Regions from separate parts of the Paenibacillus phoenicis genome, predicted to be linked through region 2. Evidence: riboswitches for the same ligand, from Rfam matches in the RefSeq annotation. Region 2 holds a riboswitch; each other region holds the start of a gene.
What was found. Region 2 has a riboswitch for cyclic di-AMP ahead of U9M73_RS01585 (KamA family radical SAM protein). Riboswitches for the same ligand answer to the same signal wherever they lie in the genome.

Region 1 (5,790 bases), 990 kb from region 2:
AACTTCGCCTGGTCCGCTGACTTCATTGCCGGTCAACTCCATTCCCTTGCTGCTCCTGTAAATATTGATCCAGCATCTCGGAGGTTTTCTTTGCAATCTCCATAATTTCTTCTTTGCTTAAATTGTCGTAATGAATCCCCATGACCACAGTGACGGTTCGGCCGAGTGCCTCCGATGCGCGACGGGCATATTCCTCGGTTAAGGTGTGTTCTTTATGTCCCGGTACGGCGGAGGTCAATACTTCAATGTCTCCCCCTGCTTGATAAGCGGTGGACGCCGCTCCGATATGTGATACGCCACCGGTTATCAGCAGCAGTAAATCGCGGCCAACCGGGATCGCTTCCAGCTTAATATCCTCAAATGACAATTTCCGCAGCTCCTTCCACAACAGTATGCCCTTTATTTTATAGGATTCCGCGAATTTCGTCCAAGGTTTGAACCCCTTCAGCCTCCATCCAGGCCGTAAGGTCAGCGACCAGTTGCTCTCCCGCTCGAAGATGAACGAAGTTATGCGTCCCCACCTGAACGACGGCAGCGCCGGCCATAATAAACTCAACGACGTCCTCTGCGCAGCTGATGCCGCCCATCCCCATTACCGGCAGGGTTACGGCTTGACAGACTTGATGCACCATCCGCAAAGCGATTGGCTTAATTGCCGGACCGGACAGACCGGCATACAGATTGTCGAACACGCTCCTACGCTTGGTAATGTCGATTTTCATCGCCGAAAACGTATTGATCAGCGAAACGCCATCCGCTTGTTCCTCCTGGCACATCACCGCCATGCCCACGATATCCTCGGCGTTGGGCGACAGCTTGACGATCAGCGGCAGCGTCGTCGCAGCCCGAACCTCGCGAACGACCTGCCGGGCGATCTCCGTTTTGATCCCGTACGCCATGCCCCCGGCTTTGACGTTCGGGCAGGAAATATTCAGCTCGATCATGTCAACAGCGGTTCTGCCTTCCCGTCTTCGCCAAGCCGCATCCTCATCGATCAGCCTCGCACCTTCCACGTACTCTTCAATCGTATTCCCGCCCAAATTCACGATCCGTACCAGATCCAGCTGCTCCCATCTCGGACATTCCTCACGCAGGAAGGCGTAGATGCCCGGATTCTCCAATCCAACGCTGTTTAACATCCCCGACGCTGTCTCAGCTACGCGAACGCCTTCGTTCCCTGCCTTTGGATGCAGCGTCAACCCTTTTCCGGACAACCCGCCTAGTTGATTGATATCATAAATCGCACCATATTCCTGACCAAAGCCAAACGTTCCAGAGGCCATCACGATCGGATTTTTAAAAAAGACTCCAGCGAGGCGACACGATAAATCCGTCATACAAACATCACCTCTTCCGCCAAAAATACCGGCCCGTCAGCGCAAGCCTTCTTCCGGACGTCTCTGCATTTCACGCTGCAGACAAGGCAAGCACCGATTCCGCATGCCATCCGATTCTCCAGGGAGACGTATACCTTGGCCTGGCCGCCGCTTTCCGCCTGTTTGCGCTGGACGGCATGCAACATCGGATGAGGCCCGCAAGCAATTACCGTATCGTACGCCCGAAAATCCACTTTCTCTAGAATCGAGCCGCCTACATCCACCGTCACGTTGCCGCGGGACATCGCACGGAACTCCTCTACCAAATAAGGCTCGCGGCTGTAACCGAGATATACGTCTGCCTGCGGTGCTTCCCTAAGCGCATAATAAAACGGAGCGATGCCGATGCCACCGCCTACAAAGGCGGTTCTTCCCTCCAGCGGCGGAAACCCGTTACCAAACGGCCCGTCCAAGGTCAATCGGTCGCCTTGCTTCAGTTCAGATAACCGGGTCGTACCTACCCCCGCAACCCGGATCAAGAAATCCAGCCGATCCTCTTCGAGATCAAAGATACTGATCGGTCGGGACAGTAACGGATAGCGTTCTCCTGCACGCAACATGTAGAATTGCCCCATTTTTCCCGTAAATCGCCCTTGTACGGACAGTTTGAACACCCCTGGTGATATTTCCTCGTTAGCCACTACGATTGCCATATGTTCACCCCACCCCATTTGATTACACTTCATCAAAGGATGCAATTTTTTAGCGGGATCGTCTGTGACATCTCTCACAGCGAATCATGAGAGGAAATCAGCGCAATTTTTCACAATCCATCATGATCTGAAAAAGTTAGGGGATACTAGAGAACATGTACAGTTTTGGGTTGAAGGGGGACTTCAAATTGCTTATTCAGCTTAAGAATGCTCTGGTCTGCTGCATGACCGCTTCTCTGATCATGGTGGGCGGGACGGAATTTTATCCCGTCAAAGCCGCCGCACTGGATCTCGAAAACAGAGGGCCAGAATCTCAGGGGGACCAGGCGGACAAGAAGGCGGCACTCGTGCCCGCAGGTGCCAAGCCGGCAGATCTTGGTGAGCTGCGGCGCAAATATTCAGAAACCTTCATCTTCCGGGGGCCGGAGGTGAAGCAGATTGCACTGACCTTCGATGATGGTCCGGATCCGCGGTTTACGCCGCAAATTTTGGACGTGCTTCACCGGAAAGGGGTCAAAGCCACCTTCTTTGTTGTTGGTGCACGGGCTAAGAAGTTTCCCGGCCTGTTACGGCGGATGCATCACGAAGGCCATCTCATCGGCAATCACTCCTTTAATCATCCGAACTTCCGCAACCGCTCCATTAAGCAGTTCCAGAGCGAGATTTTACGCACGGAGAAAATTATCCAGAACGTCGTTGGATACCGTCCCCAGCTGATTCGGCCGCCTTATGGAGAAATCAAGGAAGAACAGGTTCAATGGGCGAAAAAGAACGGCTACACCCTCGTCAATTGGAATGTGGATTCACAGGATTGGAAAGGGATCGACAAGAACAAAGTGATCTCCAACGTGATGCGCACGGCGGGGCCCGGCTCGATCATCCTTCAGCACTCAGGCGGCGGCGTTGGCTCCGACTTAACCGGCACCATCCAGGCTTTGCCGAAGATCATCGACGCCTTGCAGGCACAGGGGTATCAATTCGTTGATCTTTCCGAGCTGCTGCATACGACCAAATACCGCTGATGTATTGGGAATCATCTGAAAATCAGGCACTTCGCCAGCAAGCACAAAAAGTCGGCCAGGATACATTCTGACCGACTTTTTTAAACAAGGTGTTTAATTTAATACGTAAAGCGTCACATCTTGGAAACCAAACGATTTCGCATTTGCTGCGCTGCCGGGAATAAAGATATCAATCCGGTTACCCTTGATTGCGCCCCCCTGATCGGTGGCCGTAGCTACAAAAGCCTGATCCGGCAGACCGTCATGGTTGTGGCCGGTCACCAGCACCTTTGTGCCCATCGGAATGACATTCGGATCAACAGCGATGGTACCAAGCTTCAGCGGGTTGCCGAAGTAGTCAACCGCGCCCCATTTTCCATTCTCACTAGCTGATGCCGAATACGCCGATGCTTTCACATTGATCGTTTTCGAGTAAGTAAAGGTTTTCCCCCATGCTTCAACCACGTTCCCGGTAGACATGACCTTGAGCTTGGAAGCGGAAGCAGTTGTCGTAGCTGCGCTCTCCTTCTTCGCCGGAGCAGCGGAAGCAACTCCCGTCGTTTGGGTTTGAACTCCCGGAATGGTGATTTTTAAACCAGCGTAAATATTTTTCGGATTGATGGATGGGTTGGCAGCCATGAGCTTATTCATATCTACGCCATATTTTTTGGCAAGAAGATAAAAAGTATCTCCTTCCACGGCTTTATGTACCGCGTCTGCATGGACGGAAGTCGTCTGCATCGGAATCGTAAGGCTTGCGGCGATCAGCGCCGTTGCTGCAATTTTAGACCAAATACGAGTATTCAAATGAATTGCCCTCCTTTTTACTGCGCCTGCGGAGTTAGTTGTCGGATTCGGGAAAAAGGATCATTCCCGGCGCATCGCTTCGATACGCTTCACCCCAAGAAAACAGTCAGCTAGGCAGCCCCTGTTTTCATCTTTCGTCCCCCGCACCTCAAGTTCAGGTTTCGGCCTACTTAATATATCACAATTTTGTAACCAATAGGTCAGGTAAATCCCACCAAACGGCGGAATTGCTTGATTGGACTGGTTACATTTTTGTGTTCAAAGGTAAAAAGAGTGTAAATTTAGATCGTACGTTCGATCCATCGGAGGACAAAAAACCGCCCGAATGGAAGCTCGGACGGTCCTTAAGATTTATAATACTTTGCTTAAAAAATCCTGCGTACGCTGATGCTTCGGCGCCCCAAACACCTCTTGCGGCGTACCTTGCTCCAGAATGACACCTTGATCCATAAACAGGATGCGGTCGCCAACCTCACGGGCAAATCCCATCTCATGCGTAACGATAACCATCGTCATTCCCCGTTCAGCCAGGTTCTTCATAACGTCAAGCACCTCTCCGACCATTTCCGGGTCCAGGGCCGACGTCGGTTCATCAAACAGCATCACATGCGGCTCCATAGCCAATGCGCGGGCAATCGCAATCCGCTGCTTCTGTCCGCCGGAGAGCTGCGCCGGATAGGCGTCCCGCTTATCCTCCAGTCCAACCGTGCGAAGCAGGTCCATGGCGATCGCTTCCGCTTTGCCTTTATCGAGCTTCTTCACGCGAATCGGCGCGAGCGTAATGTTGTCGATCACGGTCTTGTGCGGGAATAGATTAAAGTGCTGGAACACCATCCCCATTTTCTCGCGGGTTTTATTGATGTCATGTCCCTTGGCGGTGATCGAAGCGCCTTCAAAGGTGATCTCCCCTTCGGTCGGAACCTCTAACAGGTTCAGGCAGCGGAGAAACGTACTTTTCCCCGACCCGCTAGGACCGATGACGACGACAACTTCGCCTTTGGAGATTTCCAGATCGATCCCGCGCAAAATATGGAGTTGGCCGAATTTTTTATGCAAACCTTTAACGGTGATCACTGGTCTTCAACTTCCTTTCGAACACGCCCAAAATCCGAGACAGCGTGAATGTCAGAATAAAGTACATAATGGCGATGATCAAATAAGGCGTCATCCCATCGTACGTAATCGTCACGACGGACTGTGCTTGATAAATCAGCTCGGCCGTACCGATGATCGATACGATCGACGATTCTTTAATGATCGTAATAAACTCGTTGCCAATCGCGGGAAGCACCGATTTGATCGCCTGCGGAATGATGATATGGCGCATAGCCATCCCTTTGGTCATCCCCAAGGAACGGGCCGCTTCCCCTTGTCCCCGATCGACACCTTGAATGCCGGCACGGAAAATTTCCGCCAAATAAGCCGAACTGTTAATGGACAATGTAATCGCACCTGACTGAATCGGGGTGAAATTAATATCAAACATAAATGCGAACCCGTAGTGAATAATCAACAGCTGTACCATCATTGGGGTGCCACGCAGAAATTCAACCCACACATGCCCCAGAAACCGTAGGATCCCCCATGGCGACATGCGCAATAGTGCGATCAACAAACCAAGAAAGAAGCCGCATATCACGCTGATCGCTGCCAAGAGTAGGGTATACTGAACACCGGCCAAGAAGTAACTGCGGTATTCCATAAACATTGAAATTAAGTCCATAACGCCTTCCTTCCTCCTCCTTTACCTTAAACCCTTAAGCAAAAAAACAGAAAATAGCGAAAGCTTCGCTATTTTCTGTGGATGGATATCGTGATTATTTTTCGGCCAGTTCGCTAGCTTCGGCAACGAATTGATCGATGCTGCCTGCGCTAATCAAGCGATCGAGCGTCTTATTCACTTGATCCAACAGCTCTTGGTTGCCTTTCTTAATGCCAATCACGTAGCCTTCA
Region 2 (5,790 bases):
GATGCTCAAAGCCTCGCTGCTGACCTCGCTCTTCCAAGGGGGCCTGCTGACGTCAGGACTGGCGATATGGCTGGCACCTCTGTGGAGCCGGTGGTTTATGACCCGGGCGATGCACCGCTGGCCCAAGGCCCGGCAAGGTGAGGGATTGGCTGCGCAATTCCACGGCTTCAGCGAACGGGATGCCTGGGGGAGTACCATCATGGCGGTGACGATATCCGTTGTAGTGTTGCTGCTCACTTTGCTCGTGTCGCTGGGAGGAATGGACGAATCGGCTTTGCTGCGATCGCTGCTGTTTATCGGCTTGTCTCCCTTTATCGCCTGGGCGGCGGGAACTTGGGCCGCTCGACGAATCAATGCCAAGCTCGGCGGTTTGACCGGCGATACCTACGGGGCGCTGGGCGAAGGGTTGGAAGCTGTCCTGTTGCTGCTTGCAGTGCTGATTTTTGCCCATTGATAACTCGCGGAGCGGAGGTGCTCTTGGGGGAGGGGACCTTCTACGGCGAGCCTTTTGCATCATTATCCCCTTGAATCAGAACCAAGGAGAAAAGAAGAAGGTTAGAGCTGGACAGATTAATCGAGAATCCTAAGAGAAACAGGTCGACTGTTAAGTAGCGGAGAATCAAAATCGTGCATTATCACCGTATGCTGAATGAAAGGGATAATGGTGGAAAGGTCGAGCGTCATCACCACCACCTGATCGAGAGGGATAATGGTGGAAAGGTCGAGCGTCATCACCACCACCTGATCGAAGGGGATAATGGTGTAAAAGGCCCTGGCAAGATACTACACTGCTGCACGGTTTGGAAAGGAGGGGAACGCGATGGGCGAAAATCATAAGAAGCTTCTGGATCAGGATCAGGAAAAAAGCGCATCAGCATCAGGTGCTGTACTCATGGTTCAAGGGACGGCGTCTGACGTGGGCAAGAGCGTGATCGTGACGGCGCTGTGCCGTATTTTTGCGCAGGATGGGCTTAGACCAGCTCCGTTTAAGTCGCAAAATATGGCTTTGAACTCGTATGTTACAGCGGACGGCCAAGAGATTGGACGGGCCCAAGGCATTCAGGCGGAGGCTTGCGGCATTGCCGCCACCACCGACATGAATCCGGTACTGATCAAGCCAACTGGGGACATGCATTCGCAGATCGTTGTTCATGGGCGTCCTTACCGCCACTTAAGCGCATCTGATTATCGTGAGGAATTTTTGCCTAAAGCCAAGCCGCTGGTGATGGAAGCGCTCAGCCGGCTCCGCGACAAGCATGGCATTGTGGTGATCGAGGGGGCTGGGAGCCCGGCGGAAATCAACCTGAAGCAACGGGATATCGTCAACATGAACTTGGCTGAATGGGCGGATGCTCCCGTGATCTTGGTGGGGGATATTGACCGCGGCGGCGTTTTTGCTTTTCTCGTTGGTACCCTGGAGCTGCTTGAGCCACACGAACGCGCCCGCGTAAAAGGGTTCATTATCAACAAGTTCCGCGGCGATTTGTCTCTATTGCAGCCCGGGCTGGATTGGCTGGAGCAGCGGACCGGAATTCCCGTACTAGGAGTGCTCCCCTTTCTGCCTGATCTGGATATCGAAGCAGAGGATTCCGTTGTCCTGGATACCTATCCTGCCCATCCAGAGCAAGCGCCAAGTAAGGAACTGGACATCGCAGTCATCCGTTACCCGCATATTTCCAACTTCACCGATTTTGATCCGTTGGCCGCCGAACCGGACGTGTCGCTACGTTATGTAAGCAAGCTGTCGGAGCTTGGGCATCCCGATGCGGTGATTTTACCGGGGACCAAGGATACGATCAGCGATCTGGAATTTTTGCGTAGGCAAGGGCTGGCGGAGGCTATTTGCAGCCTGATTGAAGAGGAGACGCGCACCCAGCTGGTCGGAATCTGCGGCGGATATCAAATGCTGGGAGAACAACTGCATGACCCCGAAGGCGTGGAGTCCAATGAACCGAGGTCTGCGTTAGGATTGGGCCTGCTCCCCTTGGCAACAACCTTCCTCTCAGGCAAAAAAACGGTACGGGTGCACGGCTATACGTGCGAGGACCAGCCGATATCGCTGCACTCTAAGAACCGCCGGCTGCCGATCTCAGGCTATGAGATTCATGCCGGCTCGACCCAGCAGCTGCGGGACACTCGTCCCTTATTTATGCTTCGGGTCAATGAGGAGCCAGTACAAGGGTCAGGGACAGCCCCGGAGTTAGAACAGGCTGAGACGCAAACACATCCGGAAGGCGCAGCCCGCGCCGATGGCAGGGTGTTTGGGACGTATCTGCACGGAGTGTTCCATAATGATGCCTGGCGACGTGCTTGGCTGGACGGACTGCGTACGAGCAAAGGGCTCGAACCTTTGGGCGTCACCTTTGTTTCTTCCTCGCGGAAGGAGGAAGCCTTCGATCGGTTAGCGGAGCAGGTTCGCAGGCATTTGCGCATGGATCTCATTTACGACATCGCCGGGATCCAAGGTAAGCTTTGACAAATCGGGTGATGTTAGGGTAGGATAAAAATACGCTTAATTTTCGATGGGTAAAGTCGAAAAGCGGGGGAACCAATCTTTTGGGGCGAATCGTTGTAGGATTAACGTAGGGAACCATCTTTCCCGAGCCCGTCAGCTAACCTCGTTTGCAGTGGATGGGTCATTTTAATATTATTTCAGTCATCAATTAATGACCCTGTTCTTTGAAGCGGGGTCTTTTTGCGTTCTGCAAGACCTTTGACCCGAGCATTCGGCGGAGTACTCGCATTCACTGCAAGTTTCGAGCTTCTTCTTTACGCATCGCACTATTAAAGGAGGAGAGGATTTATGGCTAGTCCGAAGTACATCACCGATATTGCCAAGGTGAGCCAGTTGTCCGAGCAGGAGCGGCAGGAGTTGAAACCGATTACGGACAAATTCGTTTTTCGGGTGAATGACTACTATTTGAATTTGATCGACTGGAATGATCCAGAGGACCCGATCCGCAAGTTGGTGATCCCCAATACGGGAGAGCTGAAGGAATACGGGCGTTGGGACGCTTCCGACGAAGCGGCGAACTATGTGGTGCCTGGCTGCCAGCATAAATACCGCACGACCGCGCTGCTGATCGTGTCCGAGGTTTGCGGCTCCTATTGCCGGTATTGCTTCCGTAAACGGTTGTTTCGCAACGATGTGAAGGAAGCGATGGCGGATGTCACGCCTGGCATCGAGTATATCGCCCAGCATCCGGAGATCAACAACGTCCTGTTAACCGGCGGTGACAGCTTGATTTTGGCTACAAAGAAACTGCGTTCGATTCTCGAACGGCTAAGAGCCATTGAGCATGTAAAAATCATCCGACTCGGCTCCAAAATTCCTGTTTTTAATCCTATGCGTATTTATGAAGATCCGGAATTGCTGGATCTGATTAGGGAGTTCTCCACTGTAGACCAACGGATTTATGTCATGGCGCATATCAATCATCCGCGCGAAATTACCCCTGAAGCCAAAAGAGGGTTCCAGGCGTTACACGACGCTGGGGCTATCGTGGTTAATCAAACGCCGATTCTCAAAGGCATCAATGATGATGCGGCCGTGCTTGGCGAATTGCTGGACCGCTTATCGTGGGCCGGCGTCACTCCGTACTATTTCTTTATCAATCGTCCCGTTGCCGGAAATGCTGATTTCGTGATCCCGCTGAAACGAGCATATCAACTGGTGGAGGAAGCGAAAGCCCGTACATCGGGGCTTGGCAAACGCGTGCGGCTTTCAATGAGCCATTCTTCGGGAAAAATCGAAATCCTGGCCATTGAAAACGGGCAGGCTTATCTCAAATATCATCAGTCCCGGGACGGTGAATACGGCAAATTTATGATTTTGCCTTGCCCGGATGATGCTACCTGGTTCGACGATCTGCCAGGCAGTGAAGCGTACTGGAAGAAGCCGGAATCGAAGCTGGATACGCAGTCGGATCAGCCAACGGAAGACGCTGCAAGCGCAGTGTCCATTACGGGATAAAACAAAACGTACCCTTCCGCTTCCCCGATCAGGGGAGCGTGAAGGGTACGTTTTGTTTTTAGAGTCAGATCCGGAATTTTGCGATCGACTCCTGCAGCGCCAACGCCTGCTCATGCAGCGAACGAACCGTACGCGCGTGATTTTCCATTTCGCTCAGTTGTTGCTGCGAATAGCTGCTGATTTGCTCCATGTTAGCGAGCGACTTGGCGGTAATATTGGCGGATTCCTCCACCGATGCGGTCACTTCCTCGGTACCGGCGGATACCTCTTGGGTGGATGCTGAGACCGATTGAATCGTCAAGTTCACGTTCTGAATCAGCTTAGTTAATTGTTCAAACGCCTGACCAGCTTGCTTCACCCGTTCTGTTCCGGAGACGATTTCCTCGCTGGCCCGTTGCATAGCGTTGACGGAGTTTTCCGATTCTTCTCGAATACTGAGCAGGTTCTCACCGATTTCCTCCATCGCCTGGCGGGACTGCTCAGCCAGCTTACGGACTTCTTCGGCGACGACAGCAAACCCTTTGCCGTGCTCGCCGGCCCGTGCCGCTTCGATCCCCGCATTCAGTGCCAGAATATTAATTTGCTTCGTAATTTCCGTAATGGTTACGACAACGTTTGAAATTGACTCCGAGCGATCATTCAGCGTGCGGATATGCCCCAGCGTCCGATTAGCCGCATCTTCTACATGCTGCATCTGCGTAACCGCCGTTTGTGCCAAAGTATTCCCGGCACCGGCTTCATCCGCAGCTTGTCCAATCTGTTCGGTGACTTCGGCAGACGAAGCGGCAATGTGCTGTACACCTTGCGAAATTTCTTCCATCGCACGGGCGTTTTCGGCCGCTGCGGACGCAATCGTCATGCTGCCGGCTTCGATTTCCTTCGTCGCTACATTGGAACGGGCGATCAGATCCTCAAACGTCGTAACCGAACGGGACAAGTTCTCTGAGCCGTCGACGACCGCCCGGGACGTTTGCATCACGGCAGCGAACATGTCTTTGAGCTGATGAGTCATCGTTTGGAAGCTCCCGGCTAATTGGGCGATTTCGTCATTTCCTTTCACTTCGATGGTATGGCGGAAGTCCCCGCCAGCCATTTGTTCCGTGACCGTCACGAGCTTTCGGATCGGCTTCGTGATTCGCGTACTAACAAAGTAAGCTGCCGCCATGCCCGCCACAATGACAAGCAAGGTGATGCCGATACAGATGTATAAAATTTGGTCTTTCTTCTTATCGATGAAGGTAGCGTCAAGGCCCACGGCGAGCATCGCTTTGCTGCCGGGAATCGCGATGAAAGCTGTTTTGTGCGAGCCGAATTTGTCGGTATACAACTCACTGATTTGTACCCCGCCATTGGCCGCAGCGGTCATGGCCGGCTGAAGCTCCAGCTTGTCGCCGGGGGTCATCTCCGAGTTCTCATTCGTCGCCAGAACTGTAGCGCCGTCATCTTGAATATGTAGTAAATAAGCAGTGCTCAAGTTGTAGTCCTTAGTGCTCTTCGTCAAATACGATTCCACCGCAAAACGGGAGTTATCTTTACCGCTGAGCAATTGCAGGGATTGGGTCGTATCTAACCGTTTGAAGATGTCTTGAGTACTAGTTTGCAGCACTTTATCGAACTGTGGCAGCACATTTTGCTCAATGATCCCCATAGAGATGTTATAAAAGCTGACGCTAAATAAAAGTGAAGATACGACAATAATCACCGCATAGGTACTCATCAATCTGCGGCTGATGGAGCGATTAATGACCTTGAACACGAAAATCCTCTCCGTTCCCCTTAAAAAATGTGAAGTATACGCCTGGCTGTCTCTCTTTTCT
Region 3 (5,790 bases), 3.8 Mb from region 2:
CTCCACAATTCCTTTGGAGAATGTGAACGTCCCCTATATCACGGTATCCCCGCTGCTGGAGACTGGCGAAACGCAGAAGATCGCCGACTTCATCGGCAAGTTGGACCAAGAATCCGGTCACGCCGAACACGCTGGCTCGATTCTGGGCATGTACACGCAGCCTTCGCTCATCTTCCCGCGCCTGACCATCGGCCATCGATTCGAGCTGATCGAGCTGTTAGGGAACGAGCTCGCCAAGCAGGGGTTCGTTGAGCCGGATTACGCGCATCAGGCTTTGCTGCGGGAACGGCTCTCGTCCACGACCATCGGCGGCGGCATCGCAATCCCCCATGGCGATCCGAAGCTGATTCGCACCTCGCGGATCGCTGTTGCCACCCTGGAAGAGCCGTTGGAATGGCAGGAAGAGAAGGTGTCCGTCGTATTTATGCTGGCGCTTGCCCCGCAGGAGCAAGAGATGACGAAAAAACTGTTCCAGCGCCTGTCCTTGCTAAGCGAACAGCCTTCAACCGTTGAGCGGCTCGTGCAGGCACGGACTCCCGAGGAGCTGCTCAATTGCTTATAGGGAAAAAAATCAGTTTTTCCGCAACTTCCGGTAATATAAAGTTCTTTTCCGCCGTTCCTTTTGCGATAAGATGAGTCATGTAAACGATTTCGATCTTTGATTACAGGAGGAAACATCCATGAAACTACTGGCGATTACCTCATGTCCCAACGGGATTGCCCATACGTACATGGCGGCGGAAAATCTGCAAAAAGCCGCCGACAAGCTAGGTATTGCCATGAAGGTCGAGACCCAAGGCTCGATCGGAGTGGAAAACGAATTCACGGAGGAAGATATCCGCCAAGCGGACGGCATCATCATCGCGGCCGACAAAACGGTAGACAAACGCCGGTTCGTCGGCAAGAAGCTGCTCGTTGTTGGTGTGCAGGAAGGCATACGGAACCCCGAGGCGCTGATCCAACAGATGATTCGCGGAGAAGTGCCGGTATACCAAGGACAGGATAACAATGAAGGTACGCCGGCCAAACAGACCGGCGCCAAGCAGCAAAACGCCTTTTATCGCCACCTGATGAGCGGTGTCTCGTATATGATTCCGTTTATCGTCGTGGGCGGTCTCTTGATCGCCATCGCTCTCTCGATCGGCGGCGTACCTACTCCGGGCGGCCTGCAAATTCCAGAAGACTCGTTCTGGAAAACCATCGAGAAGCTGGGATCTGCGTCCTTTACGTTTATGGTACCGGTGCTAGCCGGGTTCATCGCGTTTAGTATCGCCGACCGGCCGGGTCTCGCTCCCGGGATCATCGGCGGTTACATCGCCGCCAATGGCAGCTTCTACGGAAGTGAAGCCGGTGCCGGCTTCATCGGCGGGATCATCGCCGGTTTCCTGGCGGGTTACGTTGCACTTTGGATCAAGAAGTGGAAGGTGCCGAAAGCGATCAATCCAATCATGCCAATCATCATCATCCCGGTTCTCTCTTCGCTGATCGTAGGTCTCGCCTTCATTTACCTGCTTGGCGGCCCGATCGCCCAAGTGTTTGAATGGCTGACCAACTGGCTTGCCAGCATGCAAGGAGCCAGCTCGATTCTGCTGGCCTTGATTCTGGGCGCCATGATCTCCTTCGACATGGGTGGTCCGGTTAACAAGGTAGCGTTCATGTTCGGCTCCGCGATGATCGCGGAGGGGAACTATCAAATCATGGGTCCGATCGCCGTTGCGATCTGTATTCCGCCGATCGGTCTGGGCCTGGCAACGTTCTTGTTCAAACGCAAGTTCCATAATGCCGAACGGGAATCCGGCAAAGCCGCCTTTACGATGGGCTTGTTCGGGATCACCGAAGGTGCGATTCCGTTCGCATCGCAAGACCCACTGCGCGTTATTCCCAGCATCATGGTCGGCTCGATGACAGGTTCCGTCATCGCCATGCTGGGCGGCGTCGGCGACCGCGTAGCTCACGGCGGTCCAATCGTTGCCGTACTTGGCGCCGTTGACAATGTCCTCATGTTCTTCGTGGCCGTCATCGCGGGTTCCATCGTTACGGCCTTAATGATCAAATTGCTGAAGAAAGAACAGGTCGAGCCTCAGCTCGCCGAAGCGAGCGCTGCGGACGAGGCGGCTCCAGCCATGGAAACGCCACGTGCGGAGAACGTCCGCCCGGTAAGCGTGCCGGCTGCCGAAGCTCAAAGCACAGTTCGCAAGCTGACGGATATCATCAGTTTGGATCTGATTGAGCCTTCCCTGTCCGCGTCAACACGGGACGGGATCATCGACGAAATGATTGCAAAGCTGAACGCTGAAGGTGTGCTGACCTCCTCTGCTGAGTTCAAGCAGGCGATTCTGAAGCGCGAGCAAGAAAGCTCTACCGGCATCGGCATGAACGTCGCCGTACCGCACGGGAAGTCGGTGGCGGTGCTGAAGCCAAGAGTCGTATTCGGGATCAAGCCGGAAGGCGTGGATTGGAGCAGCGCGGACGGAACGCCCGCTAAGTTGATCTTTATGATCGCTGTCCCTGCCGAAAACAAAGGCAATGAGCATTTAAAAATTCTGCAAATGCTGTCCCGCAAGCTGATGGATGACGCATTCCGCGAACAGCTGCTGCAGGTGAAAACCAAACAGGAAGCTTATCAGCTGCTGGATCAAATTCAATAATTAAACTAAGGTCCCCCGAGCCGTTGCGACGGCTTCGGGGGAATTTGCTTATTTTTGCAAATGATAAGGTACAGTCGCAATGACGATATCTTTCTTGTTAAACAAATAAGCTCTAAGCAACAAGCTCGACTGATTATGCAAAATATTCTGCCACCAGTGCCGAGGAATAAACTGAGGAATCAGGACGGTAATGTGATCGGTCTCCGCCGTTTTCCATTCCACGGTATCAATGAACTTCATCAGCGGCCGGATAATGCTGCGGAAGCTGGAGCGCAGCGTAATGAGCCGAACCCCCGGATTCCATTCCTCCCACTTCTTCTCCATCCGTTCGATGTCCTCATCATCAAATCCGACATACACCGCAACAACGTTATCCGTCAGCGATTTGGCGTAGCTTAACGAGTTCATCACGACACGGGTAACGCCCGCCACCGGCACGACGATCGTGCTGCCCTTTATGCAAGGTTTGTCTTTATCGATGTCAATCCGAAGCTGGTCGGCGATATTGATATAATGTCGATGGATCTGGTAGAAAATAAACATCACGAGCGGCAAGAAGATGAATACGAACCAGACATGTGAAAACTTCGTGATAATGAAGATGAGCGTAATGCCCAGCGTCGTCAGCATGCCAATCGTGTTAATCGTAAACCGGAACACCCAACCTTGCGGCTTGCGCTTGATCCAGCGCACCATCATCCCCAGCTGGGACAAGGTGAACGGAATAAATACCCCAACCGCATAGAGCGGAATCAGGCTTTCCGTGTCGCCGTGGAATCCAAGAACCAGCAGCGCCGAGGCTACGCCCAGGAAGATAATTCCGTTTGAAAAGCCAAGCCGGTCACCGCGCACCATAAACGCATGCGGCATGTATTTATCTTTGGCGAGCATAAACGCCAGCAGCGGGAAGGCCGAATAAGCCGTATTGGCTGCCAGAAACAGGATTAACGCTGTAATGCCCTGGATCAAGTAGTACAAGATCCCGCGCCCAAAGGTCGATTCAGCGATTTGAGATATTACGGTGGCCTTCGGATCCGGAGCAATTCCGTACCAATAGGCCAGCGCACTAATACCGATAAACATGGTGCAGAGAATGACACCCATCATCACCAGCGTGGTTGCGGCATTCCGCTCCGCCGGCGGCTTGAAGTTCGGAATGGCGTTGGACACCGCCTCAACCCCGGTTAAGGCCGAGCACCCCGAACTGAACGCCTTGAGCAGCAGGAACAAGCTGACGTTGGATACGGCCGTCCCGAACTCCGGTGCGCTGGCATGAATCCCGCCAGTCCAATACTTGTAGAGTCCCGACACAATCAGGACGAAGATGGAGGCCACAAATAGATATACCGGAACCGCCAGCATTGAAGCCGATTCCGTGACCCCACGCAGGTTCATGATGGTCAGTATAGTAATCATCAGGAGGGCGATCAGCACCCGCTGATCATGCAGCATAGGGAATGCGGATGTTATGGCATCTGTACCGGCTGACGAACTTACAGCTACCGTCAGTATATAATCAACAAGCAGCGAGCCGCCGGCCAGCAGTCCGGTTGACCGCCCCAGGTTATCCATCGCCACGATATAGGCCCCGCCCCCGGTCGGATAGGAGAAAATCGTCTGGCGGTACGACAGAATCAGAATCAACAGAAGCCCAAGTACCGCAAACGAGATCGGGATCGAATACCAGAGCGCGGAAAATCCCGCCGCCATCAGGACGATCAAAATCTGCTCCGTACCGTATGCCACGGAGGACAACGCGTCCGACGACAATACGGCCAATGCCTTAAGTTTGCTTAGCTTTTCTCCTTCAATTTCGGTACTTTTCATCGGTCTGCCGATCAGTACCCGCTTCAGTTTGCTTACCATGATGAAATCCTCTTTTCATTCTCAAAATAGCCTTCAATCCTGATCCGCTCGTAGTCCTTTAGGCTTCCCATTCCTGCAGCGAACAACACAAAAAGGCCGCAGGAAAGTTGGACCTTCCCGCAGCCGCTTTAAAAAGTTCAAGCAGATCACTGCGACAATTCCCTCTTTCGGACGCTTACGGAGTTAGCTGACGGATTCGGGCACGAAAGCAGCCCTACGCAGTTTGGCCAAGTTGGCCAAATCAAGCGATTCACCCCGGAAACCCGCCCTTTTGGACGCGTTTCATTGGTTCCCCCGTTTCTTTCTGAAATAAAGAAAGAACTCAGCGATCAGGTATTTTCGCCATATCAAATTGCTACGGATGAATCATACTCCCCGCCTCAAGAAGTGTAAAGATGAGGAAAAGGCGAATGGGTCGGAAAATGGGATCGACCTTGTTCGAGGAAGCGCATACATCATCCTCTTGCATTCATTTTTGAGGGCAGGCTTGAATTATCGAAGCATACATGCAAAAAACACCGTAAGGAGCGACATCCAGTCGCTTCCTACGGTGTTCTGATCTCAAACCGATACAGGTTTAAAACGAGAGTCCTCTCAACTTCTTATCCAGCAGCTCGAACGCCAGCTGCAGCCGATCTTCCGGCACCTCGCTATAGCGATCTCCGATACTGATTTCAAAGGTACTTCCCCCATCTGCCTTCTCCTTGACGAAAGAGGTTAAGCCAACCCCGGTTTCCCGATATACCTCAATCAGCACGGGCTCCAATCGATCCTTGGGAACGTCCGAATGAACATGGAACATGTTCGACACCGGGATCGCCGGGACGGTCTTCATCCGATGACATTGATTAAACAGACTGGAGAGCTCCTGCGCTTGCCGATAATACATCCCCATCTTTCCTATGCGCTGCTCATAGTAGTAATCCGCACTCAGAAAATAAGGATACAAGCTGATGAGATCCCCGCCATGGCGTCTTTTCCACACCTTAGATTCCTTCGTCAGCTCCGGATCCCCTGCCAATATGGCTCCGGCGATTCCGCCGATGCCTTTGTAGAACGAGATATAGACGCTGTCGAACAGGGCGCAAACCTCTGCGGCGGTTTTTTCGTAGTAAGGCAACACTTCGAACAGTCGGGCTCCGTCCAGATGTAGCTTAATGCCCCGCTCCTGGCAGTAGGCGGAAATGGCTTCAAGCTCCGCGAACGGCGGCAGCTGACCGCCGATTTCGCGCTGCGGCAGCTCCAGCAGCAGGCACGAGACATCCTCCGGCAGTTG
Region 4 (5,790 bases), 3.5 Mb from region 2:
CCTCGCTCGCCTGAAGGCGGAGGGCCTCACCGTGGTGCTCGCCGCGGAATCCACGCGCGTGTTGGGCCTGTTCGGCCTCGCTGATGAACTCCGTCCGGAAGCCCCGGACGTCGTCCGCGCCTTGCACCGCGCCGGAGTCGCCCGCACCGTCATGCTGACGGGCGACCACGCCGCGGCAGCCCAAGCGATCGCTGACCGCAGCGGTGTCAGCGAATGGCATGCCGGCCTGCTGCCGGAGCAGAAGGTCGCGCACATCCAGGCGCTGGCCGGCCGCGGGACGGTGGCGATGGTCGGCGACGGGATCAACGACGCTCCGGCCTTGGCCGCAGCCGACCTCGGGATCGCCATGGGCCAAGGCACGGACAGCGCCGTAGAGACCGCCGACATCGTGCTGATGCAGGATCATCTTGGCCATCTCCCCCGCGCCATCCGCATCGCCCGGCGGGCCGGCCGGATCGTCGCCTGGAATATCGGCCTCTCCCTTGCGCTTAAGCTGATGGCCCTGCTGCTGACGATCCCCGGCTGGCTCACGCTGTGGGTGGCCGTCATGTCCGATATGGGGGCGACCATCCTCGTGACGCTGTTTGGACTGACGATTTTACTGGGCAAGGACCCGCAAACAGCGGATTCGCCGAAGGTTCAGGTCATCCCCCATCGCTAGCATCCATTTGCAAATCAAAGCGCCCCTCCGGGATCCAACCGGATAGGGGCGCTTCTCTTTTGCCTCGTCTATTCAGTTTACGCGTCCAATGCCGCCTTCAGCTCTTCCGGCGAGCGGTCCCACCATTCCGCGTTGGTCTCGATCAGCAGCTGCTTCAACCCGGCCTTCTGCTCTTTGCTCAACCCGTCCAAAATCACTCTGCGTTTTAACGCATAATCCATTTTGTTGACATGGTCAGCAAGAATTTTCCAGCCGCGGCGCGCTTCAGTATCAATCAACATCTCGCAAGCCGTCATTCCACCGTAGAACTGGCCTTCCGGCCCGCGGTCTACCGCGACCCAAACGATCCAGACCTGGCGGCCATTCGGAACGTCCTCACGGTTGGTCGAAAATTTGATGCCTTTCTCCACCTTGCTTTTGGCGTGCATGGCTCCGATGTCAATGTACACCTCATCGCCGTCGATGATGACCGGGGACATGCTGTTCAAATCGATGGAACCCGCGCCAAAGCCTTTATGTTTGCTCTTCTCATCATTACTGATAATGTTGAGGGCAAAAATCTTTTTACCCGATTTCGGTGTCTGATCCATAATTCCCTCCATATTCCTGCGTGCCTGCCGCCTCCGTTCCCATTAAACAAAAGCGGCTTATATAGTTATCCTTACATTTCAATCCAAGTTCAAAAAATGGCTTTTTAACTACCTCTCAATTTTAACTAATAATCTTCCAAATGCAAACATATACATGCTGTAGATGCTTGTCAACGGGAGGTATCCATTGTATGACCCGACGTACTATTGTCTACGGCATTTCCATCCTTGCCTTGTGCCTCACCCTCGGAGCCGCCTGGGTGACCCTGCGGGGAGGTGGGGATTCGCTGGCTTCGTTCGTACCGGCCAAGGCGGGGCCTAAAGCGGTCCAAAAAACCGGACAAACCCCTGCACCGCCGCAAACTGAAACCATTCAGCAACCGACCGCCGAAGTGCTCAGCAATCGGGTCGCCGAATACCACATCGACGTCACGCTGAACGAGCAGGAAGGTACGTTAACCGGCTCGGAGACGCTGACTTGGACCCATCCCGGCAAGAAAACGATCAACGAGGTGTACTTGCACTTATATCCTAACGCGTTTGCTTCCGAGGATACGACTTTTATGAAGGAATCGGGCGGAAAACTGCGGAACGACGTCATGCCCAAAGACGGCTGGGGATCCATGGAGATCACCGAGCTGAAAACGACCGACGGCATCTCCTTGCTGCATCGGATTCAGTACGTTCAGCCTGACGACGGCAATACGAAGGATAAAACTTTAGCCAAGGTGCGGCTGCCCGTGCCGGTCCAGGGCGGCGAAAGCCTGACGCTGCGGATGAAATTTACCGTCAAGCTGCCGAAGATTTTTGCCCGCATGGGCGTGGCCGACGATTTCGTCATGGCAGGGCAATGGTTTCCTAAGATTAGCGTGTACGAGCCGGTGGGTACCCGGGGGCGGACGTCCGAAGGCTGGAACCTCCATCAGTATCACGGAAACTCGGAATTTTACTCCGACTTTGGGATTTATAGCGTAAGGATCAACGTGCCCGAAACGTACACCGTGGCAGCCACCGGTTTTCAGACCAAAAAGGCGGTCTTGAAGGACGGACGGAAAACCTTGCAATTCTACGCCGACGACGTCCACGATTTCGCTTGGGCGGCTTCGCCGAACTTCATCTATGTAGAAGAGCCGTTCTCCTCCGCCGAAGTTCCCGGCGTGCGGATCAAGCTGTATCTCGATCCTGCACATAAGGATCTGAAGGAACGTTACTTCTATGCCGCCAAGGTAGCTCTGGCGAACTACAGTAAGTGGTATGGACGATACCCGTATTCCACGCTGTCCGTTGTGGTTCCACCGGCGAACGCAAACGGTGCGGGAGGTATGGAATATCCAACCTTGGTCACCGCGTTTGGAGCCGTCAGCGATTCCCCCGGATACGACGATCTGGAGCGCACGGTCATCCATGAAATCGCCCATCAGTTCTTCTACGGGATGATCGCCAACAATGAATTCGAGGAAGCTTGGCTGGATGAAGCTTTTGCCTCTTATGCAGAGGATAAGCTCATGGAGCAGGAGTTCGGAATCACCCCGAATTTGCCGATCCAGTCCGCCATGATTACCTCGCCGGCTTCCTTGACCCAGAACGCCTGGAAATACGGCTCCGGGGACGGTTATGCCAAGAATGCGTACTACCGAGGCAAGTTAATCCTGCTTGACATCGAGCGGCAGGTCGGCAGCAAGACGATGAAGCGGATTCTGAGCACGTACAGCCAGAAGTACCGGTTTAAGCACCCAACGACCGCCGACTTCCAACGGGTGGTTGAGCAAGTGACCAGCCGCAGCTGGAAAGAGTATTTTCAGCAATACGTCTATGACGGGAAAATGGCGGATTTTGCAGTGGAAAAAATTCAGATCACTCCGATCAGCCAAGAAGGCGGCCGGATTTACGAGTCGAACGTAGTCTTTACCCGCAAAGGGGCAACCCACCCGAAGGTTCCGCTGCTGTTTACCTTCACCGATGGTCACACCGTACGCAAGCAATGGAACGGGGAAGATACTCGCCTCGAGATCAAGATGCAATATAAAGCACCGCTGGCATGGGTTCAGATCGATCCGGATTACACCTTAACGGTGGAGAACCTTCACATCAACAACTATCTGAAAGCGGAAGTCCCTGAAACCACGCTGTCCCGCTCCAATATGAGCGTCACCAAGCTGCTTGAAGCGATCCTTGGGGGACTTCTGTGGTAAACCTAGGTCCATACTTCTATAAGGAGGGAAAGAAATGAGTTTCGTTCGTTTGGGGTGGACTGCCCTGAAAAGCCAATTTCCCTCGGTCATCATCTTGTTTCTGTACCAGCTGCTGTGGGGATTGTTCTTGTACCGGTTGGTCGATACCGCGGTAATGGCGCTGCTGCAACGATATCCTGACCCGCCGCCCACTGCGCTGTCGAAACTACTGTTCTTGCTTGAGGGACAAATGAATTTATGGAGCAATCCCGAGGTTCGGCTGTATTGCTGGCTGCTGGCAGGGATGGTCGTCCTGCGCATGATCTTGACTCCGTTGATCCAAGCCGGAATCTTCTACGGCTTCACACCGGCCGATCACCGCAGCCCGGGGTTCCCCCTGTTCCGAGGGATGAAGGAATTTGGCAAACCGGTGATTCTGTTTTACGCGATGGAGCTCGTGCTTACCTTGCTGCCCGCCTTCTGGATTGTACCGAGGCTGCTGTCGCTCTGGCCGGGACTCACCGGGATGGAAATCCCGATGGCAACCTGGCTCACCGGGCTTGGTCTGATTCTTGGCTGGTTCATCTACGGCTGGTTCATCCGGCAGTGCCTGTTATTTGTCCAGTTCGGCTACCTGTTTAAGGCCGGGGTTTGGAATTCCCTGCTGGTTTGCTTCCGAACCCTCTTGCAGGGCATCTCCATCTCGTTGATTCTCGGGGCTTTTGGCCTGATCCTCTTCCTTCTGTTCGGAACCGCATCTTGGGTTTGGACGGGGATGCTGGCCCTGATCCTGCAGCAGGCTTATCCCCTCTTCCGCTGCACGTTTAAGGTCTGGAAGATCGCCTCTCAATTTCATCTTTGGCAGTCAAAGGCACAAAAAAGTTAAAATTTTTTAACTCCTCAAAAACCCCGTAACAACAAGGCCTTCGCCGTTTGGCGAAGGCCTTCAGTCCTATTTCCCCTCTTAATCTTGTGAATTAGGCATTGCCAAAAGATACCTGACTTTGTTACAATAACAGCAACGCAATTTCAGTAACAGTTTTGTAATTATTTTTGTCATCTTTGGCAGGAGATTGGTGCCGGATGTCAAATAAGAAATGTCAGGTGTGAAAAACAAAGCCGAATTCCCTTCACCAGGGAAACGGGGGAACCACTTTGGGTGAATTGATCTCGCTTTAGAGGGATCATAGGGAACCTTCAACCGAATCCTTAAGCTAACCTCGTAGGCATTGGAAGGAGCATAACTTCTTGAAGAAGCGTTTGACGGTAGCAGCAGTAAGTTTTGCCATGCTTTTCACCATTGGAACTGGCAGCGTTTTCGCCGATTCCAAACTGGACAGCGTCATCGGCGGCGCGCTCGGAAGCAGCTATGTTGCGGGCGGAACCACAACCGACGGGTTCGACTGTTCTGGATTTACGATGTACGTCTTCTCGAAGATCGGCATCAAGCTGCCTCACCAATCCGCATCCCAATACAAAATGGGAACTGCGGTTGACAAGAGCGAATTGATCGAGGGCGATTTGGTCTTCTTTAATACTTCCGGTAAAGGCGTTTCTCATGTCGGCATCTACGTCGGCGACGGCAAATTTGCTCATGCCTCCTCCTCCAAAGGTGTAGTCATCAGCAAATTAAGCGAGAAGTATTACGTCGAGCGTTACGTTGGAGCGAAACGGATCATGAGCAACGACAAGTATGAAGATGTGACCGGTGAAATTGCTGAACACGATGATGTTCAATAAGAACTCGCTACGAAGCCCGTGGGGATGTTGATAACAACGTCTCTGCGGGTTTTTTCCTTGTCTTCCCTTCTCCCTAGCCCCAGTCCCTTAGGAACCATTACCCACGAATCGCCTCGCGAAAACAGGCCAATAGAAGCGTTTTTTTTCGACAAACTTGTCAACTCTGGACGCCTTTGGTAAAATGAACAACGTAAATGGTAACAACTTTGTAATTATTGTTGTAACTGTTTCTGTGCAAGATCTTGGGTGCAATCTACAATGAAACTGCCGAATTCCCACGCACCCGGGAAGCGGGGGACCCACCATAGGGTGAATTGATTTTCGCTATAAAGGTAACAGCTCCCAAACTAATAACTACCATTTCAATCAAGGTTACTTACCTCTATAGCAAATCATAGGGAACCTTCAACCGAATCCATAAGCTAACCTCGTAGGCCTTGGAAGGAGTAAGACATCTTGAGAAAGACTTTGACAGCAGCGGTAACGAGTTTAGCCCTCCTATTTACCTTGGGGGCAGGTAGCGCCTTTGCCGACTCCGCAAAAGCCGAGACAACGACGCTATCCAGTATCGTCGATTCCGTGTACGGGACGCCTTATAAATTCGGAGGCACCACGACAGCGGGATTTG

Region 1: it holds a riboswitch for cyclic di-AMP, as region 2 does, so the genes downstream of both, U9M73_RS06350 (3D domain-containing protein) here and U9M73_RS01585 (KamA family radical SAM protein) in region 2, are expected to answer to the same signal.
Region 3: it holds a riboswitch for cyclic di-AMP, as region 2 does, so the genes downstream of both, U9M73_RS19625 (APC family permease) here and U9M73_RS01585 (KamA family radical SAM protein) in region 2, are expected to answer to the same signal.
Region 4: it holds a riboswitch for cyclic di-AMP, as region 2 does, so the genes downstream of both, U9M73_RS18405 (C40 family peptidase) here and U9M73_RS01585 (KamA family radical SAM protein) in region 2, are expected to answer to the same signal.

The regions. Positions count from the first base shown of each region.
Region 1 covers NZ_JAYERP010000001.1:1,347,400-1,353,189, forward strand. The annotation lists gene U9M73_RS06325 (molybdopterin molybdotransferase MoeA) at 1-26, opposite strand, end outside; gene lpdD (prenylated flavin chaperone LpdD) at 23-367, opposite strand; gene U9M73_RS06335 (dihydroorotate dehydrogenase) at 405-1,337, opposite strand; gene U9M73_RS06340 (dihydroorotate dehydrogenase electron transfer subunit) at 1,334-2,029, opposite strand; gene U9M73_RS06345 (polysaccharide deacetylase family protein) at 2,218-3,051, shown strand; gene U9M73_RS06350 (3D domain-containing protein) at 3,145-3,837, opposite strand; cyclic di-AMP (ydaO/yuaA leader) riboswitch at 3,846-4,014, opposite strand; gene U9M73_RS06355 (amino acid ABC transporter ATP-binding protein) at 4,189-4,911, opposite strand; gene U9M73_RS06360 (amino acid ABC transporter permease) at 4,898-5,560, opposite strand; gene U9M73_RS06365 (transporter substrate-binding domain-containing protein) at 5,655-5,790, opposite strand, start outside.
Region 2 covers NZ_JAYERP010000001.1:359,146-364,935, forward strand. The annotation lists gene cobS (adenosylcobinamide-GDP ribazoletransferase) at 1-454, shown strand, start outside; gene U9M73_RS01575 (hypothetical protein) at 628-837, shown strand; gene U9M73_RS01580 (cobyric acid synthase) at 893-2,476, shown strand; cyclic di-AMP (ydaO/yuaA leader) riboswitch at 2,500-2,642, shown strand; gene U9M73_RS01585 (KamA family radical SAM protein) at 2,804-3,973, shown strand; gene U9M73_RS01590 (methyl-accepting chemotaxis protein) at 4,038-5,729, opposite strand.
Region 3 covers NZ_JAYERP010000001.1:4,156,031-4,161,820, reverse strand. The annotation lists gene U9M73_RS19635 (BglG family transcription antiterminator) at 1-562, shown strand, start outside; gene U9M73_RS19630 (fructose-specific PTS transporter subunit EIIC) at 681-2,648, shown strand; gene U9M73_RS19625 (APC family permease) at 2,697-4,514, opposite strand; cyclic di-AMP (ydaO/yuaA leader) riboswitch at 4,672-4,852, opposite strand; gene U9M73_RS19620 (threonine aldolase family protein) at 5,092-5,790, opposite strand, start outside.
Region 4 covers NZ_JAYERP010000001.1:3,876,970-3,882,759, reverse strand. The annotation lists gene U9M73_RS18425 (heavy metal translocating P-type ATPase) at 1-661, shown strand, start outside; gene U9M73_RS18420 (YwhD family protein) at 739-1,251, opposite strand; gene U9M73_RS18415 (M1 family metallopeptidase) at 1,443-3,443, shown strand; gene U9M73_RS18410 (hypothetical protein) at 3,478-4,308, shown strand; cyclic di-AMP (ydaO/yuaA leader) riboswitch at 4,530-4,666, shown strand; gene U9M73_RS18405 (C40 family peptidase) at 4,671-5,162, shown strand; cyclic di-AMP (ydaO/yuaA leader) riboswitch at 5,418-5,614, shown strand; gene U9M73_RS18400 (C40 family peptidase) at 5,619-5,790, shown strand, end outside.